Regions from separate parts of the Oceanobacter sp. ABM4_470 genome, predicted to be linked through region 2. Evidence: predicted binding sites of a transcription regulator. Region 2 holds the regulator's gene; each other region holds the start of a gene.

Region 1 (5,316 bases), 1.9 Mb from region 2:
TTGGCACAGGAGCTACCCATGACCAAGACACTGACTTTCGCGGTAATGCACTTTTCTGTTGCCTTCACTGTGGCTTACGCCCTGACCGGTGATTTGCTGGTAGGCGGCCTGGTGGCCTTGATTGAGCCAGCCATTAATACGGTGGCGTTTTACTTCCACGAAATGGCCTGGAACATGAAGGAGAAAATCCAGGGCGTGGGCGAGCAAACCATCGACGGTTTGATGGCGGTTCAGGCAGAAGGTGTTGGCCGCTGATTATTGTTATGATATAACTTTTTTATCTCCTCAGGATGGCGGGTAGCTTGTTTGGTTACCCGCCGTTCTGTCTTGGCGTTTTTGTTATTTTGTCCCGAATTAACCTTTCTTCTTGTTTGTGTACGAATTCCGCTGCCGTTTTTCGACCATTGCAGCTCGTTGCACAGGCATATCGTGATTGCCCCCGGATGAGCAAAGTGGACATTACTTTGGCCAGCACCTGTTCGGGATGACTGGCTTCGGGCACCAAAAAAAACAAATCGCCAAACAGGAATTCAGGTTATGTGTAACAAGAGCAATCGCGGTGTTATCTATCAGGGCCCGGGCAAGGTCGAAGTTCAGAACATTGCTTATCCGGAGCTGGCGCTGGGCGATCGCAAGTGCGAGCACGGTGTAATTCTGCAAGTAATCACCACCAACATCTGTGGCAGTGATCAGCACATGGTGCGCGGTCGTACCACCGCGCCTGCCGGTATGGTTCTGGGCCATGAAATTACCGGTTTGGTGATTGAAACCGGCCGCGACGTTGAGTTCATCAAGGAAGGTGACATCGTTTCTGTACCGTTCAACATTGCTTGTGGCCGCTGCCGCAACTGTAAGGAAGGTCTGACCGGTATTTGTTTGAACGTGAATCCTGCTCGTCCGGGTGCCGCATACGGCTACGTGGACATGGGCGGCTGGGTAGGTGGTCAGGCTGAGTACGTTATGGTGCCTTACGCCGACTTCAACCTGCTGAAATTCCCTGATGGCGATCACGCCATGGAAAAAATTCAGGATCTGACGCTGCTGTCGGACATCCTGCCAACCGGTTTCCACGGTTGTGTGACGGCGGGTGTTACCGCAGGTAGCACGGTTTATATTGCTGGCGCTGGCCCTGTGGGTTTGGCAGCTGCGGCGTCTGCGCATTTGCTGGGTGCGGCCTGTGTGATTGTTGGCGACATGATTGAAGAGCGTCTTGAACAGGCGCGTTCGTTCGGTTGTGAAACCATCGACCTGAAAGCCGATGGCGACATGGGCGACAAGTTCGAAGCGATTCTGGGTGAACGTGAAGTGGATTGTTTCGTTGACTGTGTAGGCTTCGAAGCCCACGCCTGTGGCTGTGGTCACCAGACCGAAGCACCGGCTACCGTTCTGAACTCTGCCATGGAGCACACCCGTGCCGGTGGCCAGATTGGTATTCCAGGCCTGTACGTAACTGAAGACCCGGGTGCGGAAGATGAAAGCGCTCGTCAGGGTTCCCTGAGCATGCGTTTTGGTTTGGGTTGGGCGAAGTCGCATTCTTTCCACACTGGTCAGTGCCCGGTAATGAAGTATCACCGTGGCCTGATGCAGGCGATCCTGTTCGACAAGCTGCAAATCGCCAAGGCAGTTAACGTTGAGGTGATTTCTCTGGACGATGCGCCGAAGGGCTATGAGGCGTTTGATGGCGGTGCGGCGAAGAAATTTGTGATCGATCCACACGGTATGGTGAGGTCGTAAGCGAGATGGTTGTGGACGATGGGCACTCGAGCCCATCCTCTATATCGGGAATGAATTCCCTCCTACAGCATCACCGTTATTCTGGACGACCTCCGGCGAGATTCAGAGTCCATCGCTGTTCAAATCGGGACGCGAAAGCTTGCATCGGGAATGAGGCTTTCGTGTCCTTATTAGATCAGCTCATTGCGGGCGTTACTTAAATCCACCAATGCCTGATTAAACTGGCGGAAGGCGCTCAGGTGGTCGTTGTCGGAGCCCACCAGGCTTTCGGCCATGGTCCCCATCATATCCAGTACATTTTCAAACGGGTTGGATTGCTCGGCGGCCGCCAGTACGCTTTCGACGTAGTTAGCCAGTGGGCCTTTGACCGATTCCAGGCTTTCGGTAGGGGCTGAGCTGTTGTCTGCACCATAACCTGATTGATAGGCGCTGGTGGTTTGCACGGCGCGGCTTTGGCTGAGGTCGAGGCTGAAGGCGGCCAGTTCCGTGCTGTCGTAGCCAATGTCCATGGCCTGCTTGATGGCTTCACCCATGTTGCCAGCGAAGAACTGGTTGCTGAGGCTTTCCACCTGTTTGAACAAGCCATTCAAGGCTTCCATTTCACCATCGTCCAGCTCGCCTTCCACACTGAAGCTGAAGGCCTGATCTTGCAGGGAAGAGAACGCATAACTGCCGTTGGATGAGGCTTCTTCCATGCTGCTGTTCTGTTCGTAGTACACGGTTACGGTGTCGCCGTCGCGAGTTTGCACTTCCAGCGCGAAGGTATTGCTGCTGTCGGCGCGGCTGTAGTTGGCGCTGTTCTGAACGGCACCGGTGTTGCCACTGGCGCTGGCAGAAGACACTGACGACATCAGTGCGCTAACGGTCAGTTGTTGGCTCTCGGCGACGTCGTCAGTGTTGTTCTGGTTCAGGTAGTTTTCGAGGCTGCTGAGGTCGGCCAGGCTGCTGTCGACAATGGAGCGAGAGGTGGCGATTTCAGATTCCAGGTCTTCGCTCAACAAGCCCATGCCATCGAGCATTTCAGTAGCTTCGGCATAACCTTTGGCGACGCCTTCGCGGGCGGCTTCCAAACGTGCTTGAATCCGCTCTTCCGATGCCCCCTGGGCTTTCAGGTTGTCGATCCCGCGGGAGACAAATTCCAGAATGTTGTTGGCGGTGGTTTCCGGGTCTACCCGTTCGCCCAGCTGGATGCCAGAGCCGCTGTCAGTTTCGGTTACCTCTCCAGGTTCAGCTTTGGCCTCGGCTTGGCGGGCGTTGTCGGAGCGCGCTGTGCTGGAGCCCAGAGTTTGGCTGGACTGATAGCCTTTGCCAGACACAAAATTATTGAAATCGATCATGGTGCGACCTCCCTTCAGGACCGCGGCAGCCAGATGTGAAGCCGCTGCGAGGTATTTGATCTGAAGGGTATCGGCTGTTTACTGGACGGCTTTAGGATGTTTTTCGGTATGGGTCAGTCCGCAATTGTGTAGACTACTGCTTGTTTATATCGACATTGGAATTTAGCCATGAAGCTTTTCAGATCTGTATTGTTCACTGCTGTTTTGATGTCTGCTGCTTTGATCTCTGCCGTTAGCGCCGCTGCTCAACAACATCAAGTGGCTGGGCACACCACGGCTTCTCCCTACGAAGGACAGCAAAATCGCAGCATCAAAGCGCTTCCAGAGGATCGGGTTGCTGGTCTGTTGCAGGGTAAAGGGTTGGGCTATGCCAAAGCGGCGGAGCTTAACGGTTACCCCGGCCCTGTGCATGTTCTGGAGTTGGCTGATGCACTGAAACTGAGTCAGCAGCAACGAGAGTCCACGGAAGTACTTAAGCAAAAGGCGGTGGCTAAATTTCAACAGTTGGGCGCGAAACTGGTGGCGGCTGAGCAGGCGTTAGACGAAGCATTCGCCGAGAAAAACATCAACTCGGCCAGTCTGGACAAGCTGGTTTTGGCTGCTGCGCAAGTTGAAGCCAAGCTGCGCGCCGAGCATTTACGAACCCATTTGCTGCAAACCGAACTGCTGTCTCGTCACCAGATTCATCAATACATGATGTTGCGTGGATACATGGGAGGTGACACATCTCATTCCGGCAGTCACGGCCATCATTAATGATCGTGGCTATTGAACGCGCTCACCGCAGGCGCGCTTGCCAGCCGCTCCGCCAGGAAATCCACCAACAGCCGCACCTTGGTCGACAGATGACGGCCGTGGGGATACAGCGCCCAGATGCCTTCTGGTTCAGGGCGGAATTGCGGCAGCAGTTCTACCAGGCAGCCTTTTTCCAGATGCCAACGCACGTAGTAGTCGGGCAGTTGCACCAGCCCCAGCCCCTTGTGTGCGGCATCGACCAGTGCAAGCCCAGCGTTGGTTTTGATGCTGCCGTTCACGCGCAGAATGCGTTCCTTGCCGTTTTCGCGAAAGCGCCAGTAGTCGAGTGTGCCAAGCAGGCAGTTGTGGTGTTCCAGTTCCGAGAGCGAATGCGGCTCGCCGTGGTTTTTCAGGTATTCCGGTGAGGCGCACAGGTGCAGTTGGCGGGTGGAAAGGCGCCGGGCTTTCATCGAAGAGTCTTCGAGTTTGCCGAGTCGAATGGCGAGGTCGAAGCCACCGTCAATCAGGTCGACTTTCTGGTTGGTGAGCTGGCATTCCAGCTGCACTTGCGGGTGTTGCACCAGAAATTCGTTCAGCAGCGGCGAAATATGTCCCTCACCGAAGGTAAATGGCGCAGTCAGGCGGATCAGGCCACTGGCTTTGTGGCTTAATGAACTGAGCGCCCGTTCGGCTTCTTCGAGGCCATCGAGTAATGGGCGACAATGTTGATAGAACAGCTGTCCGGCTTCGGTGACTGACACCTTGCGGGTGGTACGATGCAGTAATTCGCTGTCGAGACGGGCTTCCAGTGCCGCGACCTGGCGGCTGACCTGTGCCACAGACAGCTTCAGGCGGTTGGCGGCTTCGGTAAAACTGTTGGTTTCCGCTACTGCGACGAACTCACGAACCCCTTCCCATTGCGCCATTTTTACTGTCTCGTAAAGATCAATTGCTAATTTACGGGATTATAACCAAATCGATAAAAACTAGAATCCTCCACGAACTGATAATTTAACCGGTGCATTCAAGCCGGTGATTGATACCAACCTTGAGGATCTGACATGTCTGACGTGATCAAGTGTAAAGCTGCGATTGCCTGGAAAGCGGGCGAGCCACTGAAAATTGAAGAAGTGGAAGTTGCGCCACCTAAAGCTGGCGAAGTTCGTGTAAAAATCGTTGCTACCGGTGTGTGCCACACTGACGCGTTTACTCTGTCTGGTGAAGACCCTGAAGGCATCTTCCCTGCGATTCTGGGTCACGAAGGTGGCGGTATCGTTGAATCCGTTGGCGAAGGCGTTACCAGCCTGAAGGTGGGCGATCACGTTATTCCGCTGTATACCGCCGAATGTGGCGAATGTAAATTCTGTAAATCCGGCAAAACCAACCTGTGTCAGGCCGTTCGTGCCACTCAGGGGCAAGGTCTGATGCCAGACGGTACTACCCGTTTTACCTGCAACGGTGAGCCGATCTTCCATTACATGGGTTGCTCTACTTTCTCTGAGTACACCGT
Region 2 (5,316 bases):
GCGATATTCGTTTCGACAGCGGTCATCGCAATGCGGCGCTGTCACCGCTAGCTGGCTATGAGCGTCCGGCGGTCGACATTGCTGCGGAGCCAGCCTCCATGCCGACTTCAAAGTCAAAACCAGCATCTGCGGCACGGCCAGATATGGCTAACGGAATGTCTGCTGGATTGTCTGCTGGAATGACGTCAGGTGCTGGCATCGACAGCGAAGCCTACGGCGACATGCTGGAACGTATGAAAGGCGAACTCAGCGACCTGAAAAACTGGATGGTCAGCCACGGCGGCAGCGCTTGGGATACCGGCCGTCCGATGACCTGGCAGCAGAGTCAGCTATGGCAGCGTTGCCAGGACATGGGGCTGGAACCTGTCTGGTCGGATCGCATCGTTACCTCCATTGAAGACCACGAGAATCTCGAACAGGGCTGGAAGCAGGTACTGCAACAAATGGCCTCTGACGTTCCCATCGCCAAGGCCGGCAGCCTCGATAAAGGTGGAATTTTTGCATTGGTTGGCCCTACCGGGGCGGGTAAAACCACCACCATTGGCAAGCTGGCTGCCCGCTTTGTGATTCACCACGGCGCTGATTCGGTGGCGTTGGTGAGCATGGACAGTTACCGCGTTGCCGCCCAGGACCAACTGCGCAGCGTGGCGCGGATATTGGGCGTGCAACTGCACACCGCAGCGCCAGGGGACGACCTGTTGGCGATGGTGGAACAGCTGTACAGCAAGGAACGGAAAAAGCTGGTGCTGGTGGATACCGCCGGTCTGGCCAGCCAGGACCCGTCGTTTCCCGTGCAATTGTCTATGCTGAAGAAAGCCTGCAACCGTCAGGGCAAGGGCCCTCGACTGCGTTGCCTGCTGACACTGCCATTGACCAGTCAGGGACGTTGTTTGCAAGAAAATTACGAGCACTACAAAGATGCCGGTCTGGCCGGCTGCATTTTCACCAAGCTGGACGAATGCTTCAGCCTCGGTCCTGCCATGAGCGTTGCGGCATTGACCCGCACGCCGGTAGTGATGGTGGCTGATGGTCCACATATCCCGGACGACTTGCATTACCCCGACGCGGGCAAGCTGGTCAAACTATCCGAGCAAATGGCGCGGATGGCACGTACACGCTGGCAAGCGACCGTATCCGGTCGTTTTGGTCAGCAATCCGGTTCACAACACGGAGTTCAGTAGTTATGGCACATCCAGTTCAGGTAATCGCAGTAACTGGCGGCAAGGGCGGGGTTGGCAAAAGTAACCTCTCGGTCAATCTGGCCATCGGCCTGGCTGAACTCGGCCGTCGGGTGGTGGTGCTGGATGCCGACTTGGGCCTTGCCAACATCGACATTCTGCTGGGGATCAGCTCCTCCAAAACCATCGAAAATGTGTTGGCAGGGGAGTGTGACCTGCGCGACATCATGGTTCGCGGGCCGGGTGGCATTCGCATTGTGCCGGCGGCGTCGGGTACCCAGAAGCTGTCGCAGCTGAACACCATGGAGCACGCGGGTCTGATTCAGGCATTCAGCGAGCTGGCGGACGACATCGACGTATTGATTGTGGACACCGCCGCAGGAATTTCCGACACCGTGATCAGCTTTGTCTGTGCCGCTCAGGAAGTACTGATGGTGGTGACCGACGAGCCGACGTCCATTACCGATGCCTATGCTCAGATCAAACTGCTGAACCGGGACTACGACATGTTTCGCTTCCGCATCGTTGCCAACATGGTGCGTACCCCACAAGACGGCCACGCACTGTTTGGCAAGCTCACCAAAGTGACGGACCGCTTCCTCGACGTTGCCCTGCAATACGTTGGCGCAGTGCCGCAAGACGACGCCGTCAAACGCGCGGTGCAGCGGCAGAAAGCAGTGGTTGAAGCCTATCCGCGTTCGCGGGCTGCAACGGCATTCAGGGCGCTGGCCAAAAAAGTGGATGCCTGGCCGTTACCGGCTACCCCACGGGGTCACCTGGAATTTTTTGTTGATCGACTGGTGCAGCAACAGATCGGAGCCTGACAGTGAATCACACGAGTTGTATGGCCTATGCCGCAGTAGAAAAGAACAGCGTCGACGAGCGCGTTCGGGAGCATGCCACGCTGGTAAAACGCATTGCCCATCATTTGATGGGGCGATTACCCGACTCGGTGCAACTGAACGACCTGATTCAGGCGGGCATGATTGGCCTGCTGGAAGCTGCCCGTAAATACGATGGCGACAAGGGCGCCAGCTTTGAAACCTACGCCGGTATTCGCATTCGAGGCGCCATGCTGGACGAAATGCGGCGCGGTGACTGGGCGCCCCGCTCGGTGCACCGTAATACCCGCAGGATCAGCGACGCCATTCACGAAATCGAAAGTGAAAAAGGCCGCGACGCTGAAGACAGCGAAGTGGCTGAACGGCTGGGCATGAGTACCGATGAATATCATGGGGTACTGCGCGACAGCGCCAGCTGTCGGCTGTTCAGTTACGAAGAAATGCTGGAAAACAACGACAGCGCCGTCGATGCCATGATGGACGACGACAACGATGATCCCTCCCACGGGGTTGAGCGAGGGGCGTTTCAGCGCCAACTGGCCGACGCCATCAAGGAGTTGCCGGAACGCGAGCAACTGGTGCTGGCGTTGTACTACGACGAAGAATTGAACCTCAAGGAGATTGGCGCAGTGCTGGGCGTCAGTGAAAGCCGGGTGTGCCAGATACACAGTCAGGCTGCCCACCGACTGCGCTCTCGCCTTGGCGGCTGGCTCGATTAGCCAGTCTCTGGCTTTAAGGGGACATCTATTTAATCCTGCACGGCTCTGCGCGAGTGTTGCCGTTGTTCAGTGCAAGGCGACGAATGCAGCGAAATGACGAGTCCTTTTCAAGTTCGTCAACACCGCACTGGGCGGCGGCAACCCGCGCCCTGCGGGGGCTGCCGGATGATCTCGACTCTGTGTCGCCGACTTTTGACTTGACCCGTCAGGCCTGCAAGTCGGCTTCGTGATTCGAAACCATCCGGCAGCCCAGAGTGAGCACCGGATTAAATAGATGTCCCCTTAACCAAAACAGGGCTGCTGAGCTTTGCTATGGCTCTGTCTCTGTCTCTGTCTATAGCTCTTTATAGCTCACTATAGCCCCTGTCCTATCCCTTCCTGCTGCCGATGCATGGGCTGATTTACAGCCCTGCGCGCAGAAAAAAGCCCAATTGATTCAACTTGTTGAAAACTGTTACCGAGTTTCTGGATAACCGCCAGAGTGGGTCTACACTTCCTTTAAAGCCCTTACGCCAAGGCGTGTTCGGGTAGCAAGTACGGCTTGTGAGTGAAGTCGATAATTGGAGGTCGTTTTGGACAAGAACATGAAAATTCTCATCGTTGATGATTTCTCTACGATGAGACGCATCGTTAAGAATCTGCTGCGGGATTTGGGATTTACCAATACCTCTGAAGCGGATGATGGCTCAACTGCCTTGCCGATGCTGCAGCAGGGCGACTTCGATTTTCTGGTCACCGACTGGAACATGCCTGGCATGACCGGTATCGAGCTGTTACAGAAAGTTCGGGCAGACGAACGCTTGCGAAGCCTGCCGGTGCTGATGGTAACCGCCGAGGCCAAGCGAGAACAGATCGTCGCAGCGGCGCAGGCCGGTGTGAACGGTTACGTAGTGAAACCTTTCACTGCGGCGGTGCTGAAAGAAAAGATTGAAAAGATCTTTGAGCGTGTTGAAGGCTAACCCAGGGATGTAAACCATGTCTGAAAGCAATCAGCCTGTTATCGCTCAGGCCACCAGTGAGGAAATGAAGACTCTGGCCCAGAATATGGTCGAGAGCATCGAGCGGGGGGAGTTGACCCACGCCGTGTCACTGGTTAGCCAATTGAACGATGTTCGTGACAAAACATTGTACGAAGAGATCGGCCGTCTGACGCGGGCGCTGCACGAGTCGATCAAAAACCTCAATATCGAAACCGTAGGGGCTGGCTCGGAGATTGAAAAAGCCACCGACAAGCTCTCCTACGTGATCGAAATGACCGACAAGTCGGCCAACCGCACCATGGATCTGGTGGACGAAGGCATTCCGTTGGCTTCCGAAATGAATGAGCGCGCAGCAGAGCTGGGTGAGCAGTGGCAAAAGTTTCTGAATAAGGAACTCAAGCCCACCGAATTTCGGGCGTTAACCAAGGATATACAAGACTTTTTGGCCCAAAGCGAAAGCCAGTCCCGGCAAATAAAGAATCAGTTTAACGAGATTCTGCTGGCACAGGACTTTCAGGATTTGACCGGCCAGGTGATTCAGAAAGTCGGCACCCTGGTGCGTGACGTCGAATCCCAGCTGGTGAACCTGGTGGTGATGGCAGGCACCGTGGATAAGATCACGGGCATTCAACACCATGGGCTGGATGCAGAACCCGAGGCCGAGCCGGAATCACCGATCAAGGCAGAAGGTCCTCAGATTGATAAAAGTGTAGATGGCGTGGTCGCCAGTCAGGATGACGTTGATGACCTGTTATCCAGTTTGGGTTTCTAAAGGAGCAGGTAGATGAGCTTCGATGCTGATGAAGAGATTCTTCAGGATTTTCTGGTAGAGGCAGGCGAGATTCTTGAGCTGTTGTCCGAGCAGTTGGTTGAGCTGGAACAACGCCCTGATGACAACGATTTGCTGAACGCCATTTTCCGTGGATTCCACACAGTAAAGGGTGGTGCAGGCTTCCTGCAACTGACCCCACTGGTGGACTGCTGTCACGCTGCTGAAAACGTGTTCGACACCTTGCGGAACGGCTTGCGGGGTGTGAACTCCGACCTGATGGACGTGGTGTTACAGGCGCTTGACTCGGTCAACGCCATGTTTGATGACGTTCGTTCCGGCGTGATGCCAGAACCCGCAGACCCGGAATTGATTCATCAGCTGCACAAGCTGGCCGAGCCACAAACCGCCGACGAGCTGGAGCCCTTGCCAGAGCAACCACCGGAGCCTGCGGCAGAAGCCCCGGCTGCTCCTGTGGAGGCGGCTGCGCCAGAGGTTGGTCAGACGGCTGGTCAAGCAGACGCGGGTGCCCCTGATGCCGATATCACTGACGACGAGTTTGAGCAGTTATTGTCGGCGTTGGATGAAGACGGTACCGGTCAGGCCCCGGCTCCGGCAGCGGCGGCAGACGACGATTTGTTCGACATGCCAGGCGCTGGCGCCAGCGGTGACGATGAAATTACCGAAGACGAATTTGAAGCCCTGCTGGATCAGATTCACGGCAAAGGCAAGCACGGCGCTGCGGCACCGGCTGCTGAAAGCACTCCGGCACCGGCGGCGCCAGAACCAGCTGCCGCGCCAAGCGGTGGCGGTGATGACCTGATTACC
Region 3 (5,316 bases), 1.6 Mb from region 2:
ACCATCTTTGCCCAGAATATGGGGCGCAGTGGCTATGCACGCGGCACGCTGGCTCCGGTATTGGGTATGTCTGCGCCGGTACCGGCGATGGATAAGCCGGAATGGCTGACGATGACCGATATGATGGGGGATATGGGCGGCATGCACTCTGGCGTGGCCAGTGGTTCTGGCAATCATGCCGGAATGAGCCATCAGGGCATGAACCACGGTGCTATGAACCACGGAGACATGCATCATCAGGGCATAAAACAGCCGACTCATACCGTCAATCACGCCCGTTCGGAATATGGCCCAAGCGTCGATATGCGGGTCGATACCCCGCGTACCAATCTGGATGATCCGGGCATTGGTTTGCGCAATAACGGCCGCCGGGTACTGACTTTGGCGGATCTGCATACACCAGGCGGTCCAATGGATCATCGCCTGCCGGAACGCGAAATCGAGCTGCACCTGACCGGTAATATGGAGCGCTACAGCTGGTCGTTTGATGGTCTGGAATTTGGCGATTCGACTCCGGTGCATTTCCGTTATGGCGAGCGCCTGCGAGTGATTTTGCACAACGACACCATGATGACTCATCCAATGCATATGCACGGTATGTGGAGCGAGCTGGAGAATGACCGTGGCGAGTTTCTGGCACGGTTGCACACCATTCCGGTACAGCCTGCCCAGCGCATCAGCTTTCAGGTAACGGCGGATGCTCTGGGTCGCTGGGCCTGGCATTGCCACCTGTTATTCCATATGGACGCCGGTATGTTCCGGGAGGTAGTCGTATCATGAAACTGACGATGAAAAAGACACCGTTGGTAGTGGCTGTGCTTTCGGTTATGAGTGCGACGGCTGGGTCTGTCTTGGCAGATGACGCTGTGTCTATGGATCACTCTGGAATGGATCACTCTGGAATGAATCATTCGCAGATGAATCATCCTGTAACGGGCCACGAAGGAATGGGCCATGACAGCATGAACCACGGCGAGATGAACCATGATATGTCTGGAATGCAAGGCGGCTCTGCACCGGCTAACGCCCGCGATCCTCATGCCTATTCCGGTGGTTACACCCTGACATCGGGTCCTTATGCCATGGAAGGTCCTCGTCAATTGGTACTGGCTGATGAACATTGGTTCTCGTCGCTGTCACTGGAGCAGCTGGGTATCAGTCGCAGCGGTGACGAAACCAGCAAGGTCGCTGAAGGTGAATACTGGATGGGTACGACCTGGGATCGTCTGGTACTGAGCTTTGACATCGACCGTTTGAACGGCGAAACCGAAGCCGAGCTGGGCGGCTATTGGCGCCATGCCATCACCGCGTTCTGGAATACCCAGTTGGGCGTTAAACACGAGCGGGGCGAAGACGATTCCCGCAACTGGGTCGGGGTGGGCTTTCAGGGGCTGGCGCCTTACTGGTTTGAATCCGAAGCCATGCTGTTCGTTGGTGAGCAGGGCGTGACCATGCTGGAGTTGAGCGCCGAATACGAGATCCTGCTAACCCAGCGCTGGATCATCGCCGTTGAAGCCGATGCCAATCTGGCGGGTAAGAATGATCCGGAAGGAGAGTTTGCCAGTGGCCTGGTATCTACCTCTGTGGCACCGCGTTTACGGTATGAAATCAGCCGTCAGTTTGCGCCCTATGTTGGTGTGCAGCGCAGCCACTGGTACGGCGATTCCGCTGACTTGCAGGAATCCCCAGCCGAAACAGCCTGGCAAGCTGGTGTTCGGTTGTGGTTTTAAATCCGTCTTTGGCAGTAAAACACCGAGTTGGTACGGCCCGTTTGCAGCACAGACCTGCTGTAAGCGGGCTGCTACCATGTTGGTATGCCGCTGTTTATCTCATCATGGGGAGTTCTAATGAAAACACAGCAATCATTAACCCGGCCTGCCGTGGCTATGCTGGTTACTCTGTTTGGCGCGGTTGTTAGCCTGAGCAGTCACACTGCGTGGGCTCATGGCGATAGCCACAAGGGGCTGGAAGACGAGTGGTATATGAATATTGAAAGTGTTGAGGACCTGGAGTCTGATCACCATGACCACACGGAGTCGAAGTCAGTTGCGAAAAGCGCATCCGGGGATCATCATTCGCAAGCCCAGCACTCGGAACAGGCTAGCCAGCAGCACCACAAGTCCGATGGTTCGGGTAGTCCGTCGTCAGAAGAACCGCAATAAGCGTTTATAAACCCGCTGACCCTGTCCCGGCCTCTGATTCGGCGTTGGCCTGATGGCGCTCTTCCCACTGGAAGTCGGCAATCAGTTTGCGAATGTAGCGTTGGGCATTGGACGACACCCGTGAAAAGACAAATCCGGCGCGGGTATTACCATCGTTATCTATGATCAGGTGACGCACTTCCAGGCCACAATCCATATGGTGCTGCTCGTTGAAGCGGATGGTCGCAGCGGCAATCGGGTTTAGCGCTTGCAGCTCATTCTTCAGGTCGCCACTGAACAGCGCTTTAAAGCCGGATTCCGACAGGTCGAGCAAACGCCCGCGGTGCTTGGGTACCACCAGCTCCGGGTCGGAGTGGTCAACTTCCGGAATTTCAATTAACACCTTATGGGCTGTGGGAATATTCACTCGGTACGCGCCGCGGCGCTGTACATATTCCAACGAGCTGGGGAACTCGCCCCGATAGCGGTTGGCATTCTTCATATAACGCAGACGGCCATCGGCTTCGAAGCGAATTTGCACGCCACGGCTTTCGCAAAACACACGAAAGCGTTTGCCCTGATGCAGCAACTGATTGCCTTCGGTGGGAATCAGGGCACTCATAAAGAAGCTGCGGGATTTCAGGTCGACATCGGAAAATCGGGTGCGAAATTGGGTACTTGAGCCATCAATCATAATCTCGACGTCTTTTTCCATCAGCACCAGCGCCCGCAATGCGCCATAGATGTCGGCGGTGTTGGTTAACTGGCTGTTTGGCGTATCTGGCTCAAAAGAGGCCGAGGCGTGTCCCATGAAATGCTCCTGCGTGTGGTTCTTCAGGCGGAGATGTAGCCGCCGCCGGTTCCACCCAGCTGACTTTGTCCCTGCTTATTATAAAGAATAGTCGACTGTTGCTTTTTGCCACGCAGAATTTCCAGCCGTTGTTGAACCCGGCGGCGATTTTTCAAAACAATATCCGACAGCCGGGCCGACAAGGTTCGGTTGCGCTCGTACCAGGCGGCAAGTTGTTGCCACAGGGAGCGAATGTCGGCGTGGTGTTGAATGGTGGGGTGCTGAAGAAAGGCTTCGGCCAATGGCAATTGGTGCTCGTTGAGCCATTGCAGCCGTTCGTTGGCCAGTTGGCTCAGGTGTTGAAGGCTGGCTGATTTGCGCCGCGCAGCGGCCTGCAGGGCTTCGGCATTGGGGTGACGCAGCAGGGTGAGTTCATCGGTCAGACGATGATGCAACAAACGGGCGTGGGCCAGCTCGGCCAGAATCAATGCACGCAGTTGTCCCGTTTGTTGGTCGTTCAATGGCAGGTTTGGGGTCTTGGACATGGCAAGTTACCGAATCAGTTGAGGCCTCCCTCAAAGTCCAGCATTTTTCCTGCCAACCTATCGTAATCGATTTTGTACTCACCGCTGTCGATAGCGCTGCGAATGCGTTCGACGGTGGCGTCATTGACTTCCGGCATTGAGCTGATTTCAGCTTCAATCTGCTGGATGGTTTTACCGCTGGCACTCAGTTTTACCTGATCGCTATAGCCGCTGTCAGAGCTGCCCGCTTGTTTGGCGCTGTCGGCACTGGTTGCGTCGGTCGCATCGTTGCTCCGCGCTGTTGAACGAGTGCTGTTGTCCACACCGCCCGTAAGCTTGTTAATGTTCATGTTGAAGTCTCCAAACCATTGCATTGAATGTACCCCTGCTATGAGTGTATCGGCCAGCCCTTCACCGACTTTAGAAAATATTTTAAAAATTTTTGCCGATCGTTTATTTGCTGCTATCACGCGTGCAGGCAGGTGTGTTGAGGCGGTGGCGAGGGTCCCTAACGCACTTCCACTTCGCCCGGCCCAACAACAGTTGCTGACACGACCTTTCCTGAACGCAAATTCCGTACCCGAAGCGATTTTCCCATGCGGCCACTGCCCAGCGCCTCAGCACGGGACTCGATCCTGATGGGCCCACGAACTACCAATACCCGGACATGCTGACCACGCTCGATCACCTGTGCAGGCCGCATCATATCGGGCGACAGCACCGTGCCCTGGCGCAGGTTGCGACGGAATTCCATGTGCTCCAGCTGGTTAGCATCTAGCACATAGCCCTGGGTTAAATCGCCCAGGTCCTGTTCGGCAAAATGGATACTGGCGGCGTCGATTGGTTCGCCGGAGTTGACGGTGCGCGTCAGAATTGCGACGGGTTGCATCACATGCAACTGCACAGCGACAAATTGTTGCCACCAGGGTGAACGGCACACCAGTTCGACGCCGTTTCGACCCGGTTGGATGGGGCGTGTCAGAGAGGTTTCTATTTCTCCCTGGCAGCCTGGTAGCTGATAAGAAGCGCTGATGGAGGGCAGGCTGATACTGGCCTGTGCGCTATCGCCGCCAATAGCCTGCCACTGCTTTAGCAATGTCTGCTGCAACGTCTGTTGCCAGCCTGCGTGTGCCCAAACAGGCAGTGCCAACAGAAACAATACAAATATCCTACCCATGTTCCAGTTCTCTACTATGCTGATTAATGACTGATTTGAAACGTCATGATTCTGGCGATTAACCAGCGTGAGTGAATGTCCCACACAGGGTTTTGCAAGCGCTGTGCCGAATTACCTTTTGGGAGCTTTTTATGGCCGGTGTGTTAGATACGGTAAACCAGCGAACGCAACTGGTCGGTGAGAACCGGCTGGAGTTGCTGTTGTTCCGCGTCAACGGGCGGCAGGTCTACGGCATCAACGTGTTCAAGGTGAAGGAGGTACTGCAATGTCCTCCCTTGACCGTATTACCTGGCAGCAATCCGGTGGTTCGCGGGGTCGCTCATATTCGTTCGGGCACCATTCCGATCATGGATATGAGTATGGCCACGGGGAACGCGGGTTTGACCGATTTGAAAAATGCCTTCGTCATCATTACCGAGTACAACGGTAAGACGCAGGGCTTTCTGGTTGGCGGTGTGGAACGCATCGTCAATATGAACTGGGAAGAGATTCATCCACCACCGAAGGGTACGGGTAAAGAGCATTACCTCACCGCGGTAACCCGCGTTGAGAAGGAACTGGTGGAAATCATTGATGTGGAGAAAATCCTCGCTGAGGTGTCGCCAATCAACGAAGAAATCAGTGCAGGCGTTGTGACTGAGTCCGTTCAGGAACGAGCCAGACAAAAACGCGTGCTTATTGTGG

What was found. Region 2 encodes FliA, which starts transcription of late flagellar genes. Its sites were predicted from a motif close to CTAAAGTTNNNNNNNNNNCNGCCGATA; they were not measured.
Region 1: the regulator FliA is predicted to act here: its motif matches at 3,140-3,166, upstream of ACXADJ_RS01295 (DUF5610 domain-containing protein).
Region 3: the regulator FliA is predicted to act here: its motif matches at 3,853-3,879, upstream of flgM (flagellar biosynthesis anti-sigma factor FlgM).

The regions. Positions count from the first base shown of each region.
Region 1 is NZ_JBSWTR010000001.1:299,485-304,800, forward strand. Features, by position in the region: gene ACXADJ_RS01285 (DUF2061 domain-containing protein) at 19-255, shown strand; gene fdhA (formaldehyde dehydrogenase, glutathione-independent) at 538-1,734, shown strand; gene ACXADJ_RS01295 (DUF5610 domain-containing protein) at 1,905-3,071, opposite strand; gene ACXADJ_RS01300 (hypothetical protein) at 3,240-3,827, shown strand; gene ACXADJ_RS01305 (LysR substrate-binding domain-containing protein) at 3,824-4,732, opposite strand; gene ACXADJ_RS01310 (S-(hydroxymethyl)glutathione dehydrogenase/class III alcohol dehydrogenase) at 4,868-5,316, shown strand, end outside.
Region 2 is NZ_JBSWTR010000001.1:2,238,782-2,244,097, reverse strand. Features, by position in the region: gene flhF (flagellar biosynthesis protein FlhF) at 1-1,181, shown strand, start outside; gene ACXADJ_RS09805 (MinD/ParA family protein) at 1,184-2,002, shown strand; gene ACXADJ_RS09800 (RNA polymerase sigma factor FliA) at 2,023-2,739, shown strand; gene cheY (chemotaxis response regulator CheY) at 3,324-3,698, shown strand; gene ACXADJ_RS09790 (protein phosphatase CheZ) at 3,715-4,491, shown strand; gene ACXADJ_RS09785 (chemotaxis protein CheA) at 4,504-5,316, shown strand, end outside.
Region 3 is NZ_JBSWTR010000001.1:634,689-640,004, forward strand. Features, by position in the region: gene ACXADJ_RS02755 (copper resistance system multicopper oxidase) at 1-780, shown strand, start outside; gene ACXADJ_RS02760 (copper resistance protein B) at 903-1,730, shown strand; gene ACXADJ_RS02765 (hypothetical protein) at 1,848-2,162, shown strand; gene ACXADJ_RS02770 (flagellar brake protein) at 2,167-2,952, opposite strand; gene flgN (flagellar export chaperone FlgN) at 2,976-3,476, opposite strand; gene flgM (flagellar biosynthesis anti-sigma factor FlgM) at 3,491-3,805, opposite strand; gene flgA (flagellar basal body P-ring formation chaperone FlgA) at 3,964-4,632, opposite strand; gene ACXADJ_RS02790 (chemotaxis protein CheV) at 4,764-5,316, shown strand, end outside.